Linked DNA regions of Ensifer sp. PDNC004. The protein of the gene in region 2 interacts with the protein of the main gene of each other region in a pairwise test. Links are inferred from orthologs where the notes say so. Each region holds a gene or a part of one and is shown on either strand. Other genes may lie near its edges.

What was found.
Region 1: the proteins of JVX98_RS22800 (region 2) and dnaE interact in binary tests that used the Escherichia coli proteins (3 or more experiments, as listed by UniProt). The link is inferred for Ensifer sp. PDNC004 from one-to-one orthologs.
Region 3: the proteins of JVX98_RS22800 (region 2) and cyoB interact in binary tests that used the Escherichia coli proteins (3 or more experiments, as listed by UniProt). The link is inferred for Ensifer sp. PDNC004 from one-to-one orthologs.

What each region holds. Positions count from the first base shown.
Region 1 is NZ_CP070353.1:1,472,001-1,478,793, reverse strand. Bases 2,316-6,380 are described here. They hold dnaE (DNA polymerase III subunit alpha), read left to right. Parts: upstream 2,316-2,682; coding sequence 2,683-6,180; downstream 6,181-6,380. Other genes in these bases: JVX98_RS15440 (L,D-transpeptidase family protein), read right to left, coding at 6,290-6,380. Outside these bases: JVX98_RS15460 (lipoprotein-releasing ABC transporter permease subunit), read left to right, coding at 1-973; JVX98_RS15455 (DUF5680 domain-containing protein), read right to left, coding at 1,141-1,608; JVX98_RS15450 (hypothetical protein), read right to left, coding at 1,689-2,264; more of JVX98_RS15440, read right to left, coding at 6,381-6,793. UniProt on the Escherichia coli protein: DNA polymerase III is a complex, multichain enzyme responsible for most of the replicative synthesis in bacteria. This DNA polymerase also exhibits 3' to 5' exonuclease activity. The alpha chain is the DNA polymerase catalytic subunit.
Region 2 is NZ_CP070353.1:2,993,249-3,000,824, forward strand. Bases 2,576-5,373 are described here. They hold JVX98_RS22800 (pyridoxal phosphate-dependent aminotransferase), read right to left. Parts: upstream 4,692-5,373; coding sequence 3,459-4,691; downstream 2,576-3,458. Other genes in these bases: JVX98_RS22790 (aspartate aminotransferase family protein), read right to left, coding at 2,576-2,726; JVX98_RS22795 (cupin domain-containing protein), read left to right, coding at 2,876-3,424; JVX98_RS22805 (aldehyde dehydrogenase family protein), read right to left, coding at 4,718-5,373. Outside these bases: JVX98_RS22780 (Dabb family protein), read left to right, coding at 1-2; JVX98_RS22785 (glycerate kinase), read left to right, coding at 12-1,277; more of JVX98_RS22790, read right to left, coding at 1,389-2,575; more of JVX98_RS22805, read right to left, coding at 5,374-6,250; JVX98_RS22810 (FAD-binding oxidoreductase), read right to left, coding at 6,333-7,576. UniProt on the Escherichia coli protein: Shows aminotransferase activity with methionine and histidine as substrates, and to a lesser extent also with phenylalanine.
Region 3 is NZ_CP070352.1:48,618-54,255, forward strand. What follows is about bases 2,316-5,225. They hold cyoB (cytochrome o ubiquinol oxidase subunit I), read left to right. Parts: upstream 2,316-2,723; coding sequence 2,724-4,727; downstream 4,728-5,225. Other genes in these bases: cyoA (ubiquinol oxidase subunit II), read left to right, coding at 2,316-2,643; cyoC (cytochrome o ubiquinol oxidase subunit III), read left to right, coding at 4,732-5,225. Outside these bases: JVX98_RS00230 (MFS transporter), read right to left, coding at 1-1,227; more of cyoA, read left to right, coding at 1,555-2,315; more of cyoC, read left to right, coding at 5,226-5,352; cyoD (cytochrome o ubiquinol oxidase subunit IV), read left to right, coding at 5,349-5,638. UniProt on the Escherichia coli protein: Cytochrome bo(3) ubiquinol oxidase is the terminal enzyme in the aerobic respiratory chain of E.coli that predominates when cells are grown at high aeration.

The sequences.
Region 1 (6,793 bases), 1.5 Mb from region 2 along the record:
AATGGCGATCCCGATGCTCGAGGGGCAGGTTCTGGCTAAGGGCGTCGGAGACAGTTCGACGGGTGCTCTGGTACGCGGTATCCGCGCCGACGACTTGAGCAAGATGAAGTCGGTTTCCGACCATATCCAGTCCGGCGATCTCGTCGGCTTTGCCTCCGGCACAGGTGTCGCGATCGGTTCGCGCATGGCCGAGCAGCTCGGCATTCAGGTTGGCGGTACGATCACGCTGACCTCGCCCAATGGCGACGTGACGCCGCTCGGCATGAACCCGCGCGTCAAGGCCTACACCGTTTCGGCGATCTACGAGATCGGCATGTCGGAGTATGACGCGACGATCCTCTTCATGCCGCTTGAGGAAGCGCAGCTGTTCTTCAACGCCGAAGGACTGGTCCAGTCGATCGAGATCTTCGTCGAGCGTCCTGAAGCCATCGACGAGCTGCGCCAGCCGATCGAGGGTGCGGCCGGCCGGCAGATCTTCATCACCGACTGGCGCGACCGCAACAGGACCTTCCTCTCGACGCTCGAGGTCCAGAGCAACGTGATGTTCATGATCCTGTCGTTGATCGTTCTGGTCGCGGCGCTCAACATCGTCTCCGGCCTGATCATGCTGGTGAAGGACAAGGGCAGCGATATCGCGATCCTGAGAACAATGGGCGCAACCTCAGGCGCGGTGATGCGAATTTTCTTCATGACGGGTGCTGCAATCGGTGTCGCCGGAACGGTCGCGGGCGTGGCGCTCGGCGTCGTCGTCTGCCTCAACATCGAATCCATACGGCAGTTCTTTTCCTGGATCTCCGGGACGACGATATTCAGCCCGGAACTCTATTTCTTGAACCAGCTTCCGGCCGACATGAACGCCGACGAGACCGCGCTTGTCATCGTCATGGCGCTGACCCTTTCCTTCCTCGCCACGATCTTTCCGGCCTGGCGCGCCTCGCGCCTCGACCCGGTGCAGGCTTTGCGTTACGATTGACCCGACCCCACGACCGACAACGGTATCTCTTGAATAACGCGCGCTTGCGACGAGCGACCGCCACCGTCACAAGCGATTCCACCGCACAGCGCGCCGAAAGCGCGCCGCGATCTTTCCGCGTCGCAGACCGTTACTCGCTCCTGCGCCACATGCTGTAGGGTCTTGCCCTATGGCCTGATCACGCCGCCGCGATAGTCGAGCTCATAGGCTTCCTCGCCATCGACGAAGATGACCTCGTGCCCGGAAAAATGAGCGATGTCGCCGCGGCTGTTGTCGATATAGTAGCCATGGGCATGCCGGAACTCCGTGCCGCCGAGGAAATGCCGCTTGTCGCGGTACATCGCCTGAAGTGCCGCCTTGATGACGACGCCTGCCTTTTCGCCGTTGATGAGGTCAGGACGGATGATCCGACCGAAGTAGTTCATTGCCCACTGCGGCCGATCATCCTGCCAAACGGTCTCCTGGCCTGCGAAATCGGTCCCGCCGAAATAGCTGTCGACGTAGCGCCAGCGATCCCGCTCATAGCCGATATCGCGGGAACCCGGGCGTGACGACGAGCGCCGCCCGCCGCCGCCGACATAGGTGTTTGATTTCGCTTCGACGATGAATTCTTTGAGTGGTTCGAGCGCGGCCATGATTGTTCCTCATACGTTCGCGCAAGAGGATGCAGCGGTCCGTCGAGGTTGTAAAGAACAAATAGGGAACATTCACCCAATTATTGCAGGCCGCAAGCCTTCTGCCCGCGATCGTCGGTCCAGTCCTTGAGGAGGACGAGCTCGCCCTTGGTTTCGACTGGCTTGTCGTTGGATTTGCCCTTGCCAGTCAGCACATTGAGGTCGCATTGCGCGGTGTTGTCGGGATCGAGCGTATCGTAGGACGAGTAGGTGTAGCCCGCCACGACGAAGTCGAAGTTGCGATAGGCGACCGTCAGCTTCTGTTCCCAGCGGTCACGCCCGATGGCATCGTTGTGACTGGTGATGAGCAGTGAGCCGCTGGGCAGCGCTTCGATCGAGGGCGCTTGGCCGACGAGTTCGAACTGACCCCAGACCTTGTTCGGAATGGCCGATTTCAATGCCAGCGCGCCGTTGTCGCCGGTGAGGTAGAGAAGGACGCCGTTGTCCTCGTCGCTGCCTTCGGCCGGTCGCACGATCAGCGCGAGATCGGAAGAACCGTCCTTGTCCCAGTCGCCGGTCGCCGCAGAGACGATACGGGCGGGGTCGATTGCGTCGGCCGCCGAGGCAACGGCAGGAAATAGCAGTAGCAGCGAGGGGAGAATCAGGCGTGCAAGCATGTCGGAGCGCTCCGCGTGGTTGTTCCCCTTGATATGCGGGCGCGGCACTTTCCTCAAGCGGCTTACCCGCCGGTTAACCTGCATTCACGCGCCGTATTAACCATCGTGAACAGAACGCCTGTGTATTGCTTGACGCGTGAACAAAAATGGAACAAAGTAAAAACATAACGGAAAAGGAGCCATGTTATGACTGATTTTGTTCGTGACCTCGCCGCCTTCGCGTCGATGAGCCTGTTCATCGCAAGCATCTCTTTCATCGCGCTCGGCCTCTGAAGGCGGGCGTCGATATTTTCTCTCAAGCACCTCCGCAAAGCGCCTCATCCCCATTGAATAAGGGGGACGACATGCCAGGGGAATCTGGACATGGCGGGTGATAAACGGGATATCCTTCCGAGTGGACAGGAATCAGGGTGCGACAATGGCAGACGACAGCAAGGCAGCATCGAGTGAGGCGCTCGGCACGGATCCGCAATTCGTGCATCTGCGCGTCCACTCTGCCTTCTCCTTGCTCGAAGGCGCCCTGCCGCTGAAGAAGGTCATCGGCAAGGCGGTCGCCGACAACCAGCCGGCGATCGGGATCGCCGACACCAACAATCTTTTCGCAGCGCTGGAATTCTCGCAGAAGGCAGCCGGTGACGGGCTGCAGCCGATCACCGGCTGCCAGCTGTCGATTGACATGGAAGACGAGACCGAGGGGGATCGACGCGGCCATGGGCACCAGCTTGCCAAGCTGCCGTCGATCGTGCTCATCGCGGCGACCGATGACGGCTATACGCGCCTCGTCGATCTCGTCAGCCGCGCCTATCTCAGCGGCGAGGGCAGCCAGGCGACGCGCATCACCCGCTCCTGGCTTGCCGAGTGCGGCACCGAGGGGCTGATTGCGCTGACCGGCGCATCCGGTGGTCCGGTGGATGTCGCCATGAAGACGAGCTCGACGGCGCTCGCCGAAGCGCGCCTCGAAGCCCTGCATGACCTCTTCGGCGATCGGCTCTATATCGAGCTGCAGCGGCATGGTGGCTACGACCGGCGGCACGAAAGCCGGATGATCGAGTTTGCCTACAAGTTCGACATTCCGCTTGTCGCCACCAACGAGGCCTTCTTCCCGTCGCCTTCCGACTACGAGGCGCATGACGCCCTGATGGCGGTCGCGCACAATGCCATGGTTTCGGACGACAGCCGCTTCCGCCTGACGCCGGACCATTATCTCAAGAGCCGCAAGGAAATGGCGGCGCTGTTTGCCGACCTGCCCGAGGCGCTGGAAAACACGCTCGAGATCGCCCGGCGCTGCTCCTTCATGCTGAAGACCCGTGGGCCGATCCTGCCGCGCTTTACCGGCGCGACGGCGGATCCGGAGGAGGCCGAGCGCGCCGAGTCGGACGAACTGCGTCGCCAGGCGGAGGAGGGCCTCGAAGATCGCCTCGCGAGGCTCGGCATGGCGCCCGGCTACACCCAAGAGGAATACCGCGAGCGCCTGGCCTTCGAACTCAGCGTCATCGAGCGCATGAAGTTCCCCGGTTACTTCCTGATCGTTGCCGACTTCATCAAATGGGCCAAGCAGCACGACATCCCCGTCGGGCCGGGCCGCGGCTCGGGCGCCGGCTCGCTCGTCGCCTATGCGCTGACGATCACCGACGTCGATCCGATGCGCTTCTCGCTGCTGTTCGAACGCTTCCTCAATCCCGAGCGCGTCTCGATGCCCGACTTCGACATCGACTTCTGCCAGGACCGGCGCGAAGAGGTGATCCGCTACGTGCAGCGCAAGTACGGTCGCGAACAGGTGGCGCAGATCATCACCTTCGGTTCGCTGCAGGCGCGTGCCGCCTTGCGCGACGTCGGCCGCGTGCTGGAAATGCCCTATGGCCAGGTCGACAAGATCTGCAAGCTGGTGCCCAACAACCCGGCCAACCCGACGCCGCTTTCCAAGGCGATAGAGGAAGAGCCGCGCCTGCAGGAAGAGGCCGAGAAGGAGCCGGTGGTCGCCCGCCTGCTCGATATCGCCCAGAAGATCGAGGGCCTCTACCGCCACGCCTCGACCCACGCCGCCGGCATCGTGATCGGCGACCGGCCGCTGTCGCAGCTCGTGCCGATGTATCGCGATCCGCGTTCCGACATGCCGGTCACCCAGTTCAACATGAAGTGGGTCGAGCAGGCCGGTCTCGTCAAGTTCGACTTCCTCGGCCTGAAGACACTGACCGTCCTGAAGGTCGCCGTCGATTTCGTGAAGCAGCGCGGCATCGAGGTCGATCTGGCGAGCATCCCGCTCGACGATCCGAAGACCTACGAGATGCTGTCGCGCGGCGAAACGGTCGGCGTGTTCCAGGTGGAAAGTGCCGGCATGCGCAAGGCGCTGATCGGCATGCGGCCCGACTGCATCGAGGACATCATCGCGCTGGTGGCGCTCTATCGCCCGGGCCCGATGGAGAACATCCCGGTCTATAACGCCCGCAAGCATGGTGAGGAGGAGGTCGAGTCGATCCATCCGAAGATCGACCACCTGCTCAAGGAAACCCAGGGCGTTATCGTTTACCAGGAGCAGGTGATGCAGATCGCCCAGGTGCTCTCTGGCTATTCGCTCGGCGAGGCCGACCTTCTGCGCCGCGCCATGGGTAAGAAGATCAAGGAGGAGATGGACAAGCAGCGCGCCCGTTTCGTCGACGGCGCCGTCAAGAACGAGGTGTCGAAGCCGCAGGCCGACCTGATCTTCGACCTGCTCGCCAAGTTCGCCAACTACGGCTTCAACAAGTCGCACGCGGCAGCCTACGCGATCGTGTCCTATCAGACCGCCTATATGAAGGCGCACTATCCGGTGGAGTTCCTGGCGGCGTCGATGACGCTCGACATGTCCAACACCGAAAAGGTCAACGACTTCCGCCAGGATGCCAAGCGCCTGGGCATCGAGGTGATCGCGCCGTCGGTGCAGACCTCGTTCCGGCATTTCCAGACGGGCGAGAGCCGCATCTACTACTCGCTTGCAGCGATCAAGGGCGTCGGCGAATCGGCCGTCGAGCACATCGTCGAGGTTCGCGGCGACAAGGCCTTTGCAAGCCTCGAAGACTTCTGCCTGCGGATCGACCCCAAGCTTCTCAACCGCCGGGTCTTCGAAAGCCTGATTGCCGCTGGCGCCTTCGATTGCTTCGGCTATGACCGGGCGGAACTGGTCGGCGGGCTTGATCGCATTCTCGGATTTGCCCAGCGTGCCCAGGAAAACAAGACGAGCGGGCAGAGCGATATGTTCGGCGCAGGTGCCGCCACCGGGCCGGAGCGCATTGCGCTTCCGACCTACACGCCGTGGCTCGCCTCGGAAAAGCTGCACCGCGAGTTCCAGGTGCTTGGCTTCTATCTCTCAGCCCATCCGCTCGACACCTACAATGCGCTGCTCGCCAAGATGCGCGTACAAACCTTCGGCGATTTCGCAGGCTCGGTGAAGAAGGGGGCGACGGCCGGAAGGCTCGCCGGAACCGTGACCTCGAAGCAGGAGCGCAAGACACGCACGGGCAACAAGATGGGCATCATTGCCTTCTCGGATTCCTCCGGCCAGTTCGAAGCGGTTCTGTTCTCCGAGATGCTGCACCAGTATCGAGACCTGCTCGAGCCCGGCAAATCGCTGGTCATGACGGTGGCTGCCGAAGAGCGGCCGGAAGGCATAGGCCTGCGCATCCAGACGCTGCGTTCGCTCGAAGAAGAATCGCTGCAACTGCAGAAGGCGCTGCGCGTCTATGTGCGCGATTCCGGCCCGTTGAAATCGATCGCTTCGCACCTCAACACCAGGGGCGATGGTCTCGTCTCCTTCGTCGTCATCAAGGACAACGGCCAGCGCGAGATCGAGGTGGAGCTGAGCGAGAAGTTCCGGATTTCACCGGAGATCGCTGCAGCACTGCGCTCGGCGCCGGGCGTCATCGACGTCGAACTGGTGTAATCCGAGAGGGGTTCCGCTCGATCGCAGTGGAGCGGCGTCTGAGCAGGTTTGGAACCTCGCGACCGGCGGCCGGACGCTGGTCGGGTGTCGTTTGCCGGTCTGGAGCGGATCAGTCGCCCGGACGTGTCCGGGTGATGGTGATGAAATCGGTGCCCTGACCGGTCTCCAGTCCGCTTTCCATATCGGCGATCGACAGCGATGAGCCTTCGGCGAGCAACGCTTCCACGCGCTTGCGCACATCGTCGGAAATCGTCATGCGCGCGAGCGTGCGCTGGATTCCATTATAGGCGAAGGGATCGGCCTCCATGGAGATGCCGAGGCGCTTCCTCGTCGAGGCGGGCAGGTGGTTCTCAAGCGAGACGCCGAACCATTTGCCTTCGGCACCTTGCTCCTCATTGTGGCGGAACTGGAGGAAATGGGTTCCGAGTGCCTCTTCCGGCTTGTCGATCGTAAGCCCGGCCTCAAAGAGCGGCTTGAAGCCTTGCCGCACGAGGATCTTGCCGTTCTGCGGCGGCGTACGGCCGGCCTTGCGCAGAAGCCTGTCGGTCAGTTCAGGCGTCAGCTTGCCGTCGCCGTCGAGGCCCTCGCTTGCCTGGAAGGCGCGCAGGGCCGC
Region 2 (7,576 bases):
GAGTGGCAGCGATGGTCGAAGCGCGTCCCTTCCTGACAGAGCTCTTCGAGGCCGCCGTGCGGGCCGCCGATCCCTATGAGGCGATCAAGGCGCATCTGCCCGAGCCGCCGAAAGGGCGGACCGTGGTGGTCGGCGCCGGCAAGGCGGCAAGCCAGATGGCAGCCGCTTTCGAGAAACTCTGGAAGCATCCCTTCTCCGGCACGGTGGTGGCGCGCCATGGACCGATCGAACATTGCGCGATAATCACGGTGCTGCAGTCGGCCCATCCGGTGCCGGATGAGGCGGGGCTTGCCGCGTCGGATGTCTTGCTGAAGGCGGTTGCAGGTCTGACGGCGGACGACCTCGTCATTGCGCTGATCTCCGGTGGCGGCTCGGCCCTGCTGCCGGCGCCGCCTGAAGGCTTGACCCTCGCTGACGAGATCGCCGTCAACAAAGCGCTGCTGGCCTCTGGCGCGCCGATCTCGGCGATGAACGTCGTGCGCAAGCACGTCTCGCGCATCAAGGGCGGTCGCCTCGCTGCCGCCGCCTTCCCGGCTCGTGTCGTCAGTCTCGTCGTTTCGGACGTACCAGGCGATACCCCGGCCTTCGTCGCCTCGGGGCCGACCGTTCCGGATCGTAGCACAGCGGTGGAAGCACTCGACATCGTCGCCCGCTACCGAATGGAACTGCCGGATGCTGTCATCGCCCATCTGCGCTCGGAGGCAGCATCAGCGCCTGCCCCCGATGATGCGCGGTTTGCCGGGCATGTGTGCCACGTCATCGCCTCGGCAAGCGTCTCATTGGAAGCGGCCGCGGCCAAGGCGCGGGAACTGGGCATTGAGGCGCATATCCTCTCCGATGCGATCGAAGGCGAAGCACGCGACATCGGTCGCATGCATGCAGCCCTTGCTCGCGAAGTGGCGCTGAGGAATCGTCCCTTCGCCAAGCCGGTCGTGCTTTTATCCGGCGGCGAAACGACGGTGACGATCTCCGGCGAGGACTATGGCAAGGGCGGGCGCAACAGCGAATTCCTGCTGTCGCTGGCGCTCGACATCGATGGTGTTGCAGGCATCGATGCACTTGCCGCCGATACGGATGGCATCGACGGTTCGGAAGACAATGCCGGCGCCTTTGCGGATGGGCAGAGCATCGCGCGCATGCGGGCGGCAGGTTTCGACCCGCGGCTCCATCTCGCCCGTCACGACGCCTGGTCGGCCTTTTCGGCGAGCGGCGATCTGTTCGTATTGGGCCCGACCGGAACGAACGTCAACGATTTCCGGGCGCTGTTGATCCGCTAGGGTGCGGCTCTTCTGTCGAGACGTTAGCCGGATTCAGCACTGTACCTGAAATGACAACGCCGCCGCCGAGATCTTCGGCAGCGGCATTGTTTTGATTTGCGGCGTTTCGACTTACTTGGCGCGCTTCAGAGCGTCGCCAAGGATCGAGACGATCTCGCCAAAGTGCTTCTCTTCGGCGATCAACGGCGGCGAGAAGGCGATGATGTCGCCGGTGACGCGGATCAGCAGACCCTTCTCGAAGCAATCAACAAAGACGTCGTAGGCGCGGGCACCGATTGCGCCGTCGCGCGACTGCAGCTCAATGCCGGCGATCAGGCCGATCGTGCGGATATCGATGACGTTGGGCAGGCCCTTCAGCGAATGCATGGCATCGTGCCAGGCGTCCTGGAGCTCGACGGCGCGGGTCATCAGGCCCTCGTCGCGGTAGATGTCAAGCGTCGCGATACCGGCGGCGCAGGCGGCCGGATGGCCGGAGTAGGTGTAGCCGTGGAAAAGCTCGATCGCGTTTTCCGGACCGTGCATCAGCGCGTCATGCACCTTGCGGCTGGCAAAGACCGCGCCCATCGGGATCGCGCCGTTGGTGAGGCCCTTGGCCGCCGTCACCATGTCGGGGGTCACGCCGAAGAAGTCGGTCGCGAAGGCTGCGCCCAGGCGGCCGAAGCCGGTGATGACCTCGTCGAAGATCAGGAGGATGCCGTGCTTGTCGCAGATGGCGCGCAGGCGCTCGAGATAGCCCTTCGGGGGGATGAGCACGCCGGTCGAGCCGGCGACCGGCTCGACGATGCAGGCGGCGATGGTCTCGGCGCCGTGCAGCGCCACCAGCCGCTCGAGATCGTCGGCAAGCTCGACGCCGTGCTCGGGCTGGCCCTTGACGAAGGCGTTCTTGGCGGGGTCATGAGTGTGGCGCAGGTGGTCGGAACCGGGAAGCTGCGGGAAGACGCGGCGGTTGTTGAGGATACCGCCGACCGAAATGCCGCCGAAGCCGACACCGTGATAACCGCGCTCGCGGCCGATGAGGCGCGTGCGGGTGCCCTGGCCGATCGCACGCTGGTAGGCGATCGCGATCTTGAGCGCCGTGTCGACCGATTCCGAACCGGAGCCGGTGAAGAACACGCGGTCGAGCTTCTGTCCTTCAGGCCCCGGAGCGATTTCGGCGAGGCGCTCGGCGAAGTCGAAGGCGATCGGGTGGCCCATCTGGAAGGAGGGGGCGAAATCCATCGTCGAGAGCTGGCGCTCGACGGCAGCGGCGATTTGGCGGCGGCCATGGCCGGCATTCACACACCAGAGCCCGGCGGTACCGTCGAGGATCGTGCGGCCATCGGTGCTGGTGTAGTGCATGCCCTCGGCCGAGGCCAGCAGGCGCGGGGCCTGCTTGAACTGCCGGTTGGCGGTAAACGGCATCCAATAGCTGTCGAGAACGGGGGCGTTGGGTTTGGTGTGCTGGTTCATGGCATCCTCCTGAGGTTGGCGATTGACGCCATGATTTGATTTGCCAAACAAGTCCTTTTCTGCTGTCAGTTAAGTCATTGAAATACATCACGCTGTTTCAGCGTGTTTGCGCTATTTCGAACAACCTGAACACCAAGGGTTCGGATCATATGACCGTCGATATCGGAAACCGGCTTCGTCATCTCCGCCTGATGCACACTCTGTCGCAGCGCGAACTGGCCAAGCGCGCCGGCGTCACCAATTCGACGATCTCGCTGATCGAGTCGAACGCCTCCAATCCTTCCGTCGGTGCGCTGAAGCGTATTCTCGACGGCATTCCGATCGGGCTTGCGGAGTTCTTCTCCTTCGAGCCGGAGAAGCCGCGCAAGGCGTTCTATGCGGCGGAGGAACTGGTCGAGATCGGCAAGGGGCCGATCTCCTACCGGCAGATCGGCGAAAATCTCTTCGGCCGCAGCCTGCAGATCCTGAAGGAGGTCTATCAGCCGGGCGCCGATACCGGAAAGGTGCCGCTGGTGCATGACGGCGAGGAGGGGGGCATCGTGTTGTCGGGCCGTATCGAGGTCACCGTCGACGATGAGCGGCGGATCCTGGGACCGGGGGATGCCTATTATTTTGAAAGCCGGCGGCCGCATCGTTTTCGCTGCGTCGGGCCGGTGCCCTGCGAAGTGATCAGCGCTTGTACGCCGCCGACGTTTTGAGGGCGGACGGCGCCGAGGCGCCGTCCGGAGTTCGTCACGAAAGCCGCGCGCAGGCGTCTGCGATGCGCTTCAGCGCTTCCTTCAGTTCCGCTTCAGAGGTCGCATAGGAGATGCGGAAGAACGGCGAGAGACCGAAGGCCGAGCCCGGAACGACGGCGACATGGGCGTCGTCGAGCAGGTAGGCGCAGAAGTCCGTATCCGTTGCGATCGTCTTGCCCGACGGCGTGACCTTGCCGAGCATGCCGGCGCAGCCGGAGAAGGTGTAGAAAGCACCTTCCGGAACGCGGCAATCGAGACCATCGATGGCGTTGAGGCCATTGACGACGAGATCGCGGCGGCGCTGGAAGCTGGCGGTGCGTTCCTTGAGGAACTCCTGCGGGCCGGTCAGCGCGGCAACGGAAGCGGCCTGGCTGACGGAGGAGGGGCAGGAGGTCGCCTGGCTCTGGACCACGGCCATCGCCTTGATCAGGTCACGCGGGCCGCCGGCATAGCCGATGCGCCAGCCGGTCATGGCATAGGCCTTGGAGACGCCGTTGACCGTCAGCGTGCGGTCCTTGAGCCGGGGCTCGAGCTGGGCCGGCGTGACGAAGCGGAAGCCGTCATAGACGATGTGCTCGTACATGTCGTCGACCAGCAGCCATACATGCGGATGCTTGAGGAGCACGTCGAGCAGCGGCCGATAGTCGCTCGCGCTATAGGCGGCACCCGACGGATTTGACGGCGAATTCAAGAGCACCCAGCGCGTTTTCGGTGTGATTGCCGCTTCGAGCTTGTCGGCCGTCAGCCGGAAGCCGGAGGAGGCGTCACAGGGGATCAGCACCGGCTTGCCTTCGCAGATCTGGACGATATCCGAATAGGAGGTCCAGTAGGGCGTCGGGATGACCACTTCGTCGCCGGGGTTGATCGACGCCATCATGGCGTTGAACAGGATCTGCTTGGCGCCGGTCGAAACCGTGATCTCGTCTTGCTCGTAGGCAAGGCCGTTTTCACGTTGGAATTTCTCTCGGATCGCCTTCTTCAGCTCCGGTGTGCCGTCGAGCGCGGTGTACTTGGTGTCGCCGCGCTTGATCGCTTCGCAGGCGGCGTCCTTGACGAAGTCGGGCGTGTCGAAATCCGGCTCGCCCGCACCGAGGATGATCACCGGCTTGCCTTCGCGCTTCATGGCTTGCGCGCGGGCGCCGATCTTGAGGATTTCGGACACTCCGATCGAGGAGATCCGCGAGGCGGGCTCAAAGCCCGCCTCCTTGACCGTTTGGTTGATAGTCATGGTCTCTACCTACCTGGGTGCGCCGATTATTCGATGTCGAACGACACGCCCTGCGCCAGCGGCAGAGCCTTCGAATAGTTCACCGTGTTGGTGGCGCGGCGCATGTAGGCCTTCCACGAGTCCGAACCGGATTCGCGGCCGCCGCCGGTTTCCTTCTCACCGCCGAAGGCGCCACCGATTTCAGCGCCCGAGGTGCCGATGTTGACGTTGGCGATGCCGCAATCCGAACCGTCGACGGCGAGGAAGCGTTCCGATTCCTGCATGTCGCGGGTGAAGATCGAGGACGACAGGCCGGCTGCGACCGCATTGTGATCGGCAACGACGGCGTCGAAGTCGCTGTACTTCATGACGTAGAGGATCGGCGCGAAGGTTTCTTCGAGAACCGGCCCGGCCTGCTTGGGCATTTCGACCAGAGCGGGCTTGGCGTAGTAGCCGTTGTCGTAGCCGAGCTCGACGCGCTCGCCGCCGGTGACGGTGCCACCATGCGACTTCGCCTCAGCGATCGCCTTCTGCATGCCGTCGAAGGCGGCCTTGTCGACGAGCGGGCCAACGAGGGCGGTGGTTTCGAGCGGGTTACCGACGGAGACCGAACCGTAGGCCTTCTTCAGGCGCGGCACGAGCTGGTCGTAGACGCTTTCATGCACGAACAGGCGACGCATGGTGGTGCAACGCTGGCCGGCGGTGCCCATGGCGCCGAAGGCGATGGCGCGCAGCGCCATGTCGAGATCGGCCGACGGGCAGACGATGCCGGCATTGTTGCCGCCGAGTTCGAGGATCGCGCGGGCGAAGCGCTTGGCAAGGCGCGGACCGACGTCGCGGCCCATGCGGGTCGAGCCGGTTGCCGAAACGAGCGGTAACTTCGGGTTGTCGACGAGAACTTCACCGACGGTGCGGTCGCCGATCAGGACCTGCGACAGGCCTTCCGGCGCATCGCCGAAGCGGGCGAGTGCGCGCTCGAAGATCGCCTGCGAGGCAAGCGCCGTGAGCGGCGTCTTTTCAGACGGCTTCCAGACGACGGAGTTGCCGCAGACGATGGCAAGGGCGGCGTTCCACGACCAGACGGCGACCGGGAAGTTGAAGGCCGAGATGACGCCGACGACGCCGAGCGGGTGCCAGGTTTCCATCATGCGGTGGCCGGGACGCTCGGTGGCGATGGTCAGGCCGTAGAGCTGGCGGGAAAGGCCGACTGCGAAATCGCAGATGTCGATCATTTCCTGGACTTCGCCGAGGCCTTCCGAGGTGATCTTGCCGGCTTCGATCGAAACCAGGCGGCCAAGGTCAGACTTGAAGGCGCGCAGTTCTTCGCCGAGCAGGCGGATCAGTTCGCCGCGCTTCGGCGCCGGAACCAGGCGCCAGGCCTTGAAGGCTTCATGGGCCTTTTCGATCTTGGCGGCAGCTTCAGCAGCCGAAACCGTCTTGAGGTTGCCGATCTTTTCGCCGGTAACCGGGCTGAAGGACGGCATGTCGCCGCCGGTGTAGAGTTCCTTGGCGACGCCCATCTTTTCGAGAAGCGCTGCGGCTTCCTTGGTCACGTCGACTTTCTTGGTTGCGATGTTCATGGTCTGACTCCCGTCTTATTGGTTTAGATCATTCGATGGAGCGGTATGGGGCGGAAAACCGCACACAGTATTTCGCTCTGGCCTATCCGAAACGCACGCTGCCGAGCTTTCCCGGCGAGGTCAGCGTCTTCAGGCCCGCGGCCATGTCCTTGAGTTTGTCTGGTGTATAAAAGTCGTAATAGGCCTGATTGCGGCGGCCGATCGCATGTTCCGCGCTGAAGCTGCCGTGATACTCCTCGACGGCGACTGCGAAAACCCACTCGCGCAGCCGCGGTTCGAACGTCTCGTCCTTGAGAAGGTCGCTGTCCTTCGGCACGACGAGGTTGAAGTGCACACCGCCGTCGCCGATATGACCGAAATCGCAGACGGTGACATCAGGGAATTTCGAGGGCATTTCGGCCTTCATATGGTCGCAGAAGGCCATGATGTCACCCCTTCGGAAGGAGACGTCAAAGGCGATCAGCTTGCCGAGATGCTTGACGCCCTCGGACAGAGCGTGGCGCAGCGCCCAGATCTCGTGCGGCGGGCCGACGAAGGCATCGGCGAGTGGTGCCTCCTCCATCTCCCAGATCTCGGCGAGCGCCGTCTCCAGCACGGCGTCGAGTGACTGCTCGCCCTCGCGCGGTGCCCAGGTGCGGCTGATTTCGGCGAGGATGACGTAGTCAGGGACGTTACCGCCCTGGAACGGGTTCTTCAGCGACGGCACATGGGCAAAGGCGGCCGTTACGGCGTTCTTCGACATGCCCTCGAAGGCCGAAAGATAAGCGCCGAGGCGTTCTTCCATGGCGCGCAGCAGAGGCAGCACATGGGCGCCGCTTGCCGGAACCAGCAGTGCGGTTGCCGTCTGTTGCGGCAGACGCTCGAGGTTGAGCACGCATTCGGTGACGATGCCGAAGGCGCCCGAGGTGCCGACGAAGATCTGCTTCCAGTCGACGCCGGTGTTGTTCTTGCGCAGGTCGCATTGCAGGTCGAGCACGGTTCCGTCCGCGTCGCCAAGCACGACCTTGAGGCCGAGCGTGTTGCGGCGCACGTCGCCGTATTTGAGGAACCGCGAACCGCCGGTATTGGTGGCGATCATGCCGCCGATGCGCGGGTCGGCGCCGAGATCGATCGGGAAGAACAGGCCGTGTTCTTCCAGCCGCCGGTTGAGATCGGACAGCCGGAAACCGGCGTCGAGCCGCACAGAGCGGTTGTCGAGGTCGAGTTCGAACCGCTTTGCCAGCCGGTCGAGGCTGAGGATGGCTTCGTCGCCCGACTGATCCGGGGTCGAACCGGAGACAAGCCCGGTGTTGCCCGACTGCGGGATCAGCGCAATGCCGTTCGCAA
Region 3 (5,638 bases), on a different replicon or contig from region 2:
TGCAAGGCCGAGCGCCACGAGCGGCGCGAAGGCCGCACCGACGAGCCAGGCGAGATCCGACGTCAGAGCGGCACCCGTGTAGCGGTAGTATTGGGTGAAGCGCGAGGAGACGGCGCCGGAGGACTGGCCGAAGGAAAGGCCGAGTATGGCGAAGCCGATCAGGATGTAGGCGTCCTGGCCCTTGCCGCCGGCATCGAGCAGGAAGGGAGCCGAGAAGCTGAAGATCGCGATCAGGATCGCGCCGATCATCAGCTGGTTGCGGCGGCCGACCCGGTCGGCAATCACGCCCGAAAGCACGATACCGATGGCGCCAACGGCAGCACCGGCGACCTGAACCCACAGGAACTCTGCGGCCGACTGGCCACCGTTGAGCGTCACCCAGCTCAAGGGGAAGATGGTGACGAGGTGGAACATCGCAAAGCTTGCAAGCGGCACGAAGGCACCGAGCACGACGTCGATGCTGTGTTTGCTCAGCATCTCGAAGATCGGCCGCGCCTCGAGCTCCTTGGCTTCCATGGCGGCGCCGAACTCCTTGCTGGCGACGATGCGAAGGCGGGCAAAGAGCGCCACGACGTTGATCGCAAAGGCGACGAAGAAGGGATAGCGCCAGCCCCAGGCGAGGAAATCTTCCTGCGAGAGGTTGCTGACGAAGTAGCCGAAGAGGATGCTCGCAAGCGCAAAGCCGATCGGCGCGCCGAGCTGCGGGATCATCGCGTACCAGCCACGGTGATTCTGCGGCGCATTGAGGTTCAGCAGCGATGCAAGGCCATCCCAGGCGCCGCCAAGCGCAAAGCCCTGTCCGAGCCGGAACAATGCCAGGAGCGCCACGGCCCAATATCCGATCGTGTCATAGCCGGGCAGGAAGGCGATCGACGCCGTCGAGCCACCGAGAATGACGAGTGCGATCGTCAGCTTCGTGCCGCGCCCGTAATTGCGGTCGACCCACATGAAGACGAAGGAGCCGACCGGGCGGGCGAGGAAGGCAAGCGGGAACAGCGCGAAGGACATCAGCGTCGCGGTGACCGCATTGGGCTCGAACGGGAAGATCAGCTTCGGGAAAACGAGGATCGAGCCGAGGCCGTAGACGAAGAAGTCGAAGAACTCCGAGGTTCGCCCAATGACCACACCGATGGCGATGCTGCCGGGGGACAGAGGCTTGTCGTCCTCGTGAATGCGACGTGCGTCCCGTTCGAGACCAGACGATGTTGGGTTAGCGACCGAAACCATGAATTTCTCCGACGAACGAACGTCTTGTCGTTAGAGTGTTGACCAATTGGCGTCTGATATCAAGAATGCCGTGCACGTACATGCGCACATGCCTCATTCGAGTTCGTGCCTAACGTTCGCTGGAACAGCCGGCATCGAACCGACAATAAGCCTTTGCGCCCGTACAAACGCGCATAGAGCGATAGGGCCGTCACTGCACTGCGGCAAAATGTTGCGCTGCGACGATGGACCTCACTTCCATGCGCGATCATGCCCGAGTAATGCCGACTAGACAAAACGCAAGTTGAGGCCGCAATGCCGAAGCCATACAGTTTAGCCGGACGATCGATGATTGCCGTCCTGTTGCTCTCCGTTCTCTCGGGATGCAACATGGTGGTGATGTCGCCTTCCGGTGACATCGCCGCACAACAGCGGGATCTGATCGTTATTTCGACGGTCCTGATGCTGTTGATCATCGTTCCCGTCCTCTTCCTGACACTGTTCTTTGCCTGGCGCTATCGCCAGTCGAACACGGCCGCCAAGTATGATCCGGAATGGCACCATTCCACCGGCCTCGAAGTCATCATCTGGTCGGCGCCGCTCGCCATCATCATCGCGCTCGGCGCGATCACCTGGGTCAGCACCCACAAGCTCGACCCCTATCGACCGCTCGATCGGATCGATGCGGCGCGCCCGGTGACCGAAGAGATGAAGCCGATCACGGTCGAAGTCGTCGCGCTCGACTGGAAATGGCTGTTCTTCTATCCGGAATATGGCATCGCCACGGTCAACGAGATGGCGGCGCCGGTCGACGTGCCGATCAATTTCAAGATCACCGCCTCCTCGGTGATGAATTCGTTCTATGTTCCCGCGCTCGCCGGCATGATCTATGCCATGCCCGGCATGCAGACCAAGCTGCACGCCGTGATCAACAAGCCAGGCGAATACGAAGGCCTTTCGTCCAACTACAGCGGCGACGGCTTCTCGCACATGCGCTTCAAGTTCCACGGTGTGGACCAGGCCGGCTTTGACGCCTGGGTTGCCCGGGTCAAGCAGAACGGCACGATGCTCAACCGCGACGCCTACCTGAAGCTCGAAAAGCCGAGCATCAAGGAGCCGGTCCGCTACTACGCTTCGGTTGACGACGGCCTTTACGAGGCGGTGCTCAACATGTGCGTGCGCGAAGGGCAGATGTGCATGAAGGACATGATGCACATCGACATGATGGGCGGCGCAGGCGTCGAAAGCCACGAGAACCGCACCAAGCTCGAGCATGACAACCGCCATGCGGGCGGTGTGACCGAAGCGGCCGCACCGGCTGCGACCTTCCCCGAAACCGGCAACCCCGCCAAGAGCGAGGAACCGGCCGAGGGCGTCAAGGAGCAGTCTGCACCATCGGCAGAGCCGATGAACCACGACATGCACAAGACGCAGTAGGACTTTCGCGCGCTCGCAGGCTTCGATCCAGCGAGCGCCAAGGCCTTTTGGGCCGCAATTCGAGACATATTGGAAGACCCATGTTTGGTGACACCAGCCTCACGCAATTCATCTTCGGGCGGCTTACCTGGGAAGCGATCCCCTATCACGAGCCGATCCTTGTCGTGACCTTCGCGTCCGTGGCCGTCGGTGGCCTGGCGATCGTTGCGCTGATCACGAAGTACAAGCTCTGGGGCTATCTCTGGCACGAGTGGTTCACGTCGGTCGATCACAAGAAGATCGGCATCATGTACATCATCCTGGCGATCGTCATGCTTCTGCGCGGCTTTGCCGACGCGATCATGATGCGCCTGCAGCAGGCGATCGCCTTCAACGGCAACGAGGGCTACCTCAACCCGCACCATTACGACCAGATCTTCACGGCGCACGGCGTGATCATGATCTTCTTCGTGGCGATGCCCTTCGTCACCGGTTTCATGAACTATGTCGTGCCGCTGCAGATCGGCGCGCGTGACGTTTCGTTCCCCTTCCTCAACAATTTCTCGTTCTGGATGACGACGGGCGGCGCGGTCATCATCATGATGTCGCTGTTCGTCGGTGAATTCGCGCGCACCGGCTGGCTCGCCTATCCGCCGCTCTCGGGCGCGGACTACAGTCCCGGCGTCGGCGTCGACTATTACATCTGGGGCTTGCAGGTCGCGGGTGTCGGCACGACGCTATCAGGCATCAACCTGATCGCCACCATCGTGAAGATGCGCGCTCCGGGCATGACCTTCATGAAGATGCCGGTCTTCACCTGGACTTCGCTCTGCACCAACATCCTGATCGTCGCGACCTTCCCGATCCTGACGGCGACCCTGGCGCTGTTGTCGCTCGACCGCTACCTCGGCTTCAACTTCTTCACCAATGACCTTGGTGGCAATCCGATGATGTACGTCAACCTCATCTGGATCTGGGGCCACCCGGAAGTCTACATCCTGATCCTGCCGGCCTTCGGCATCTTCTCCGAGGTCGTCGCGACCTTCTGCGGCAAGCGTCTGTTCGGCTACACCTCGATGGTCTACGCCACCTGCGTCATCATGATCCTGTCCTACCTCGTGTGGCTGCATCACTTCTTCACGATGGGTTCGGGTGCCTCGGTCAACGCCTTCTTCGGCATCACCACGATGATCATCTCGATCCCGACGGGCGCGAAGATGTTCAACTGGCTCTTCACCATGTATCGCGGGCGCATCCGCTACGAACTGCCGATGTTGTGGACGATCGGCTTCATGGTCACCTTCGTGATCGGCGGCATGACCGGTGTCATGCTGGCCATTCCCCCGGCGGACTTCGTGCTGCACAATTCGCTGTTCCTGATTGCCCACTTCCACAACGTCATCATCGGTGGCGTGCTGTTCGGGTTGATGGCCGGCGTCGTCTACTGGTGGCCGAAGGCCTTCGGCTACAAGCTCGATTACTTCTGGGGCGCGATGAGCTTCTGGTTCTGGCAGATCGGCTTCTTCTTTGCCTTCATGCCGCTCTATGTGCTCGGCCTGATGGGCGTTACCCGTCGCGTCAGCCAGTTCGAAGACCCGTCGCTGCAGATCTGGTTCATCATCGCCGCCTTCGGTGCGATCCTGATCGCCATCGGCATCGCGTCCTTCATCATCCAGCTCGTCGTCAGCTATCTCCGCCGCGATCAGCTGCGCGAAACCTCGGGGGATGCCTGGGACGGCCGCACGCTCGAATGGTCGACCTCGTCGCCGCCGCCGGACTACAACTTCGCCTTCACGCCCGTCGTGCACGACCACGACAGCTGGTACGACATGAAGAGCCGCGGCTACGAACGCCCGCTCGAAGGCTTTAAGCCGATACACATGCCGAAGAACACCGGCACGGGCGTCATTCTCTCCGGCCTCAGCGTCGTGCTCGCCTTCGCGTTGATCTGGTACATCTGGTGGCTGGCGGCGGTATCCTTCGTCGCTCTGATCGCCGTCTCCATCGGTCACACCTTCAACTACAACCGTGATTTCTTCATTCCCGCGGAAACCGTCGCGGCTACGGAAGATGCACGCTCGAAGCTGCTTGCGGAACGGATCTGAAACGATGAGCCAAACCCAAGTCCAAGAAACAGAAAAGCCGCAGTTCTACCTGAAGGAAGATCATCACCCGGAGCACAGCACCATGCTGGGCTTCTGGCTCTACCTGATGAGCGACTGCCTGATCTTCGCCGTTCTCTTCGCCACGCACGGCGTGGTTGGCCGCAACTATGCGGCAGGTCCGGCGCCGGCCGACCTGTTCGACCTCAACCTCATCGCCATCAACACGGCGATGCTCTTGTTCTCGTCGATTACCTACGGCTTTGCCATGCTCCAGATGGAGCGCAACGCCAAGATGGAGACGCTGTTCTGGCTCGGCGTCACCGGCGTGTTCGGGGCGATCTTCCTCGCGCTCGAGCTCTATGAGTTCTACCACCTGATCCACGAGGGCGCCGGTCCGACGCGTTCGGCCTTCCTGTCCTCGTTCTTCACGTTGGTCGGCACACACGGTCTGCACGTCACCTTCGGCATCATCTGGCTGATCACGCTTATGGTGCAGGTCAAGAAACATGGATTGAATCCGGAAAACCGCCGCCGCCTGATGTGCCTCTCCATGTTCTGGCACTTCCTCGACGTCATCTGGATCGGCGTCTTCTCCTTCGTCTATCTGTTGGGAGTACTCGGATGAGTTCGCAACATCCTGGCCACGAAAGCGCGTTCGAGCCTCATCACGCGCACAGCCATCCGGGCGACGCTGCCGGGCATGGTTCGCTCAAGAGCTACATGACTGGCTTCATCCTGTCGGTGATCCTGACGGCCATCCCGTTCTGGTTGGTCATGGGCGGCGTGCTCGACAGCAAGCTGCTGACGGCCGTGCTCGTCATGGGCATCGGCGTCGTGCAGATTGTCGTGCACGTTATCTACTTCCTGCACATGAACGCCCGTTCGGAAGGCGGCTGGACGCTGATGGCGCT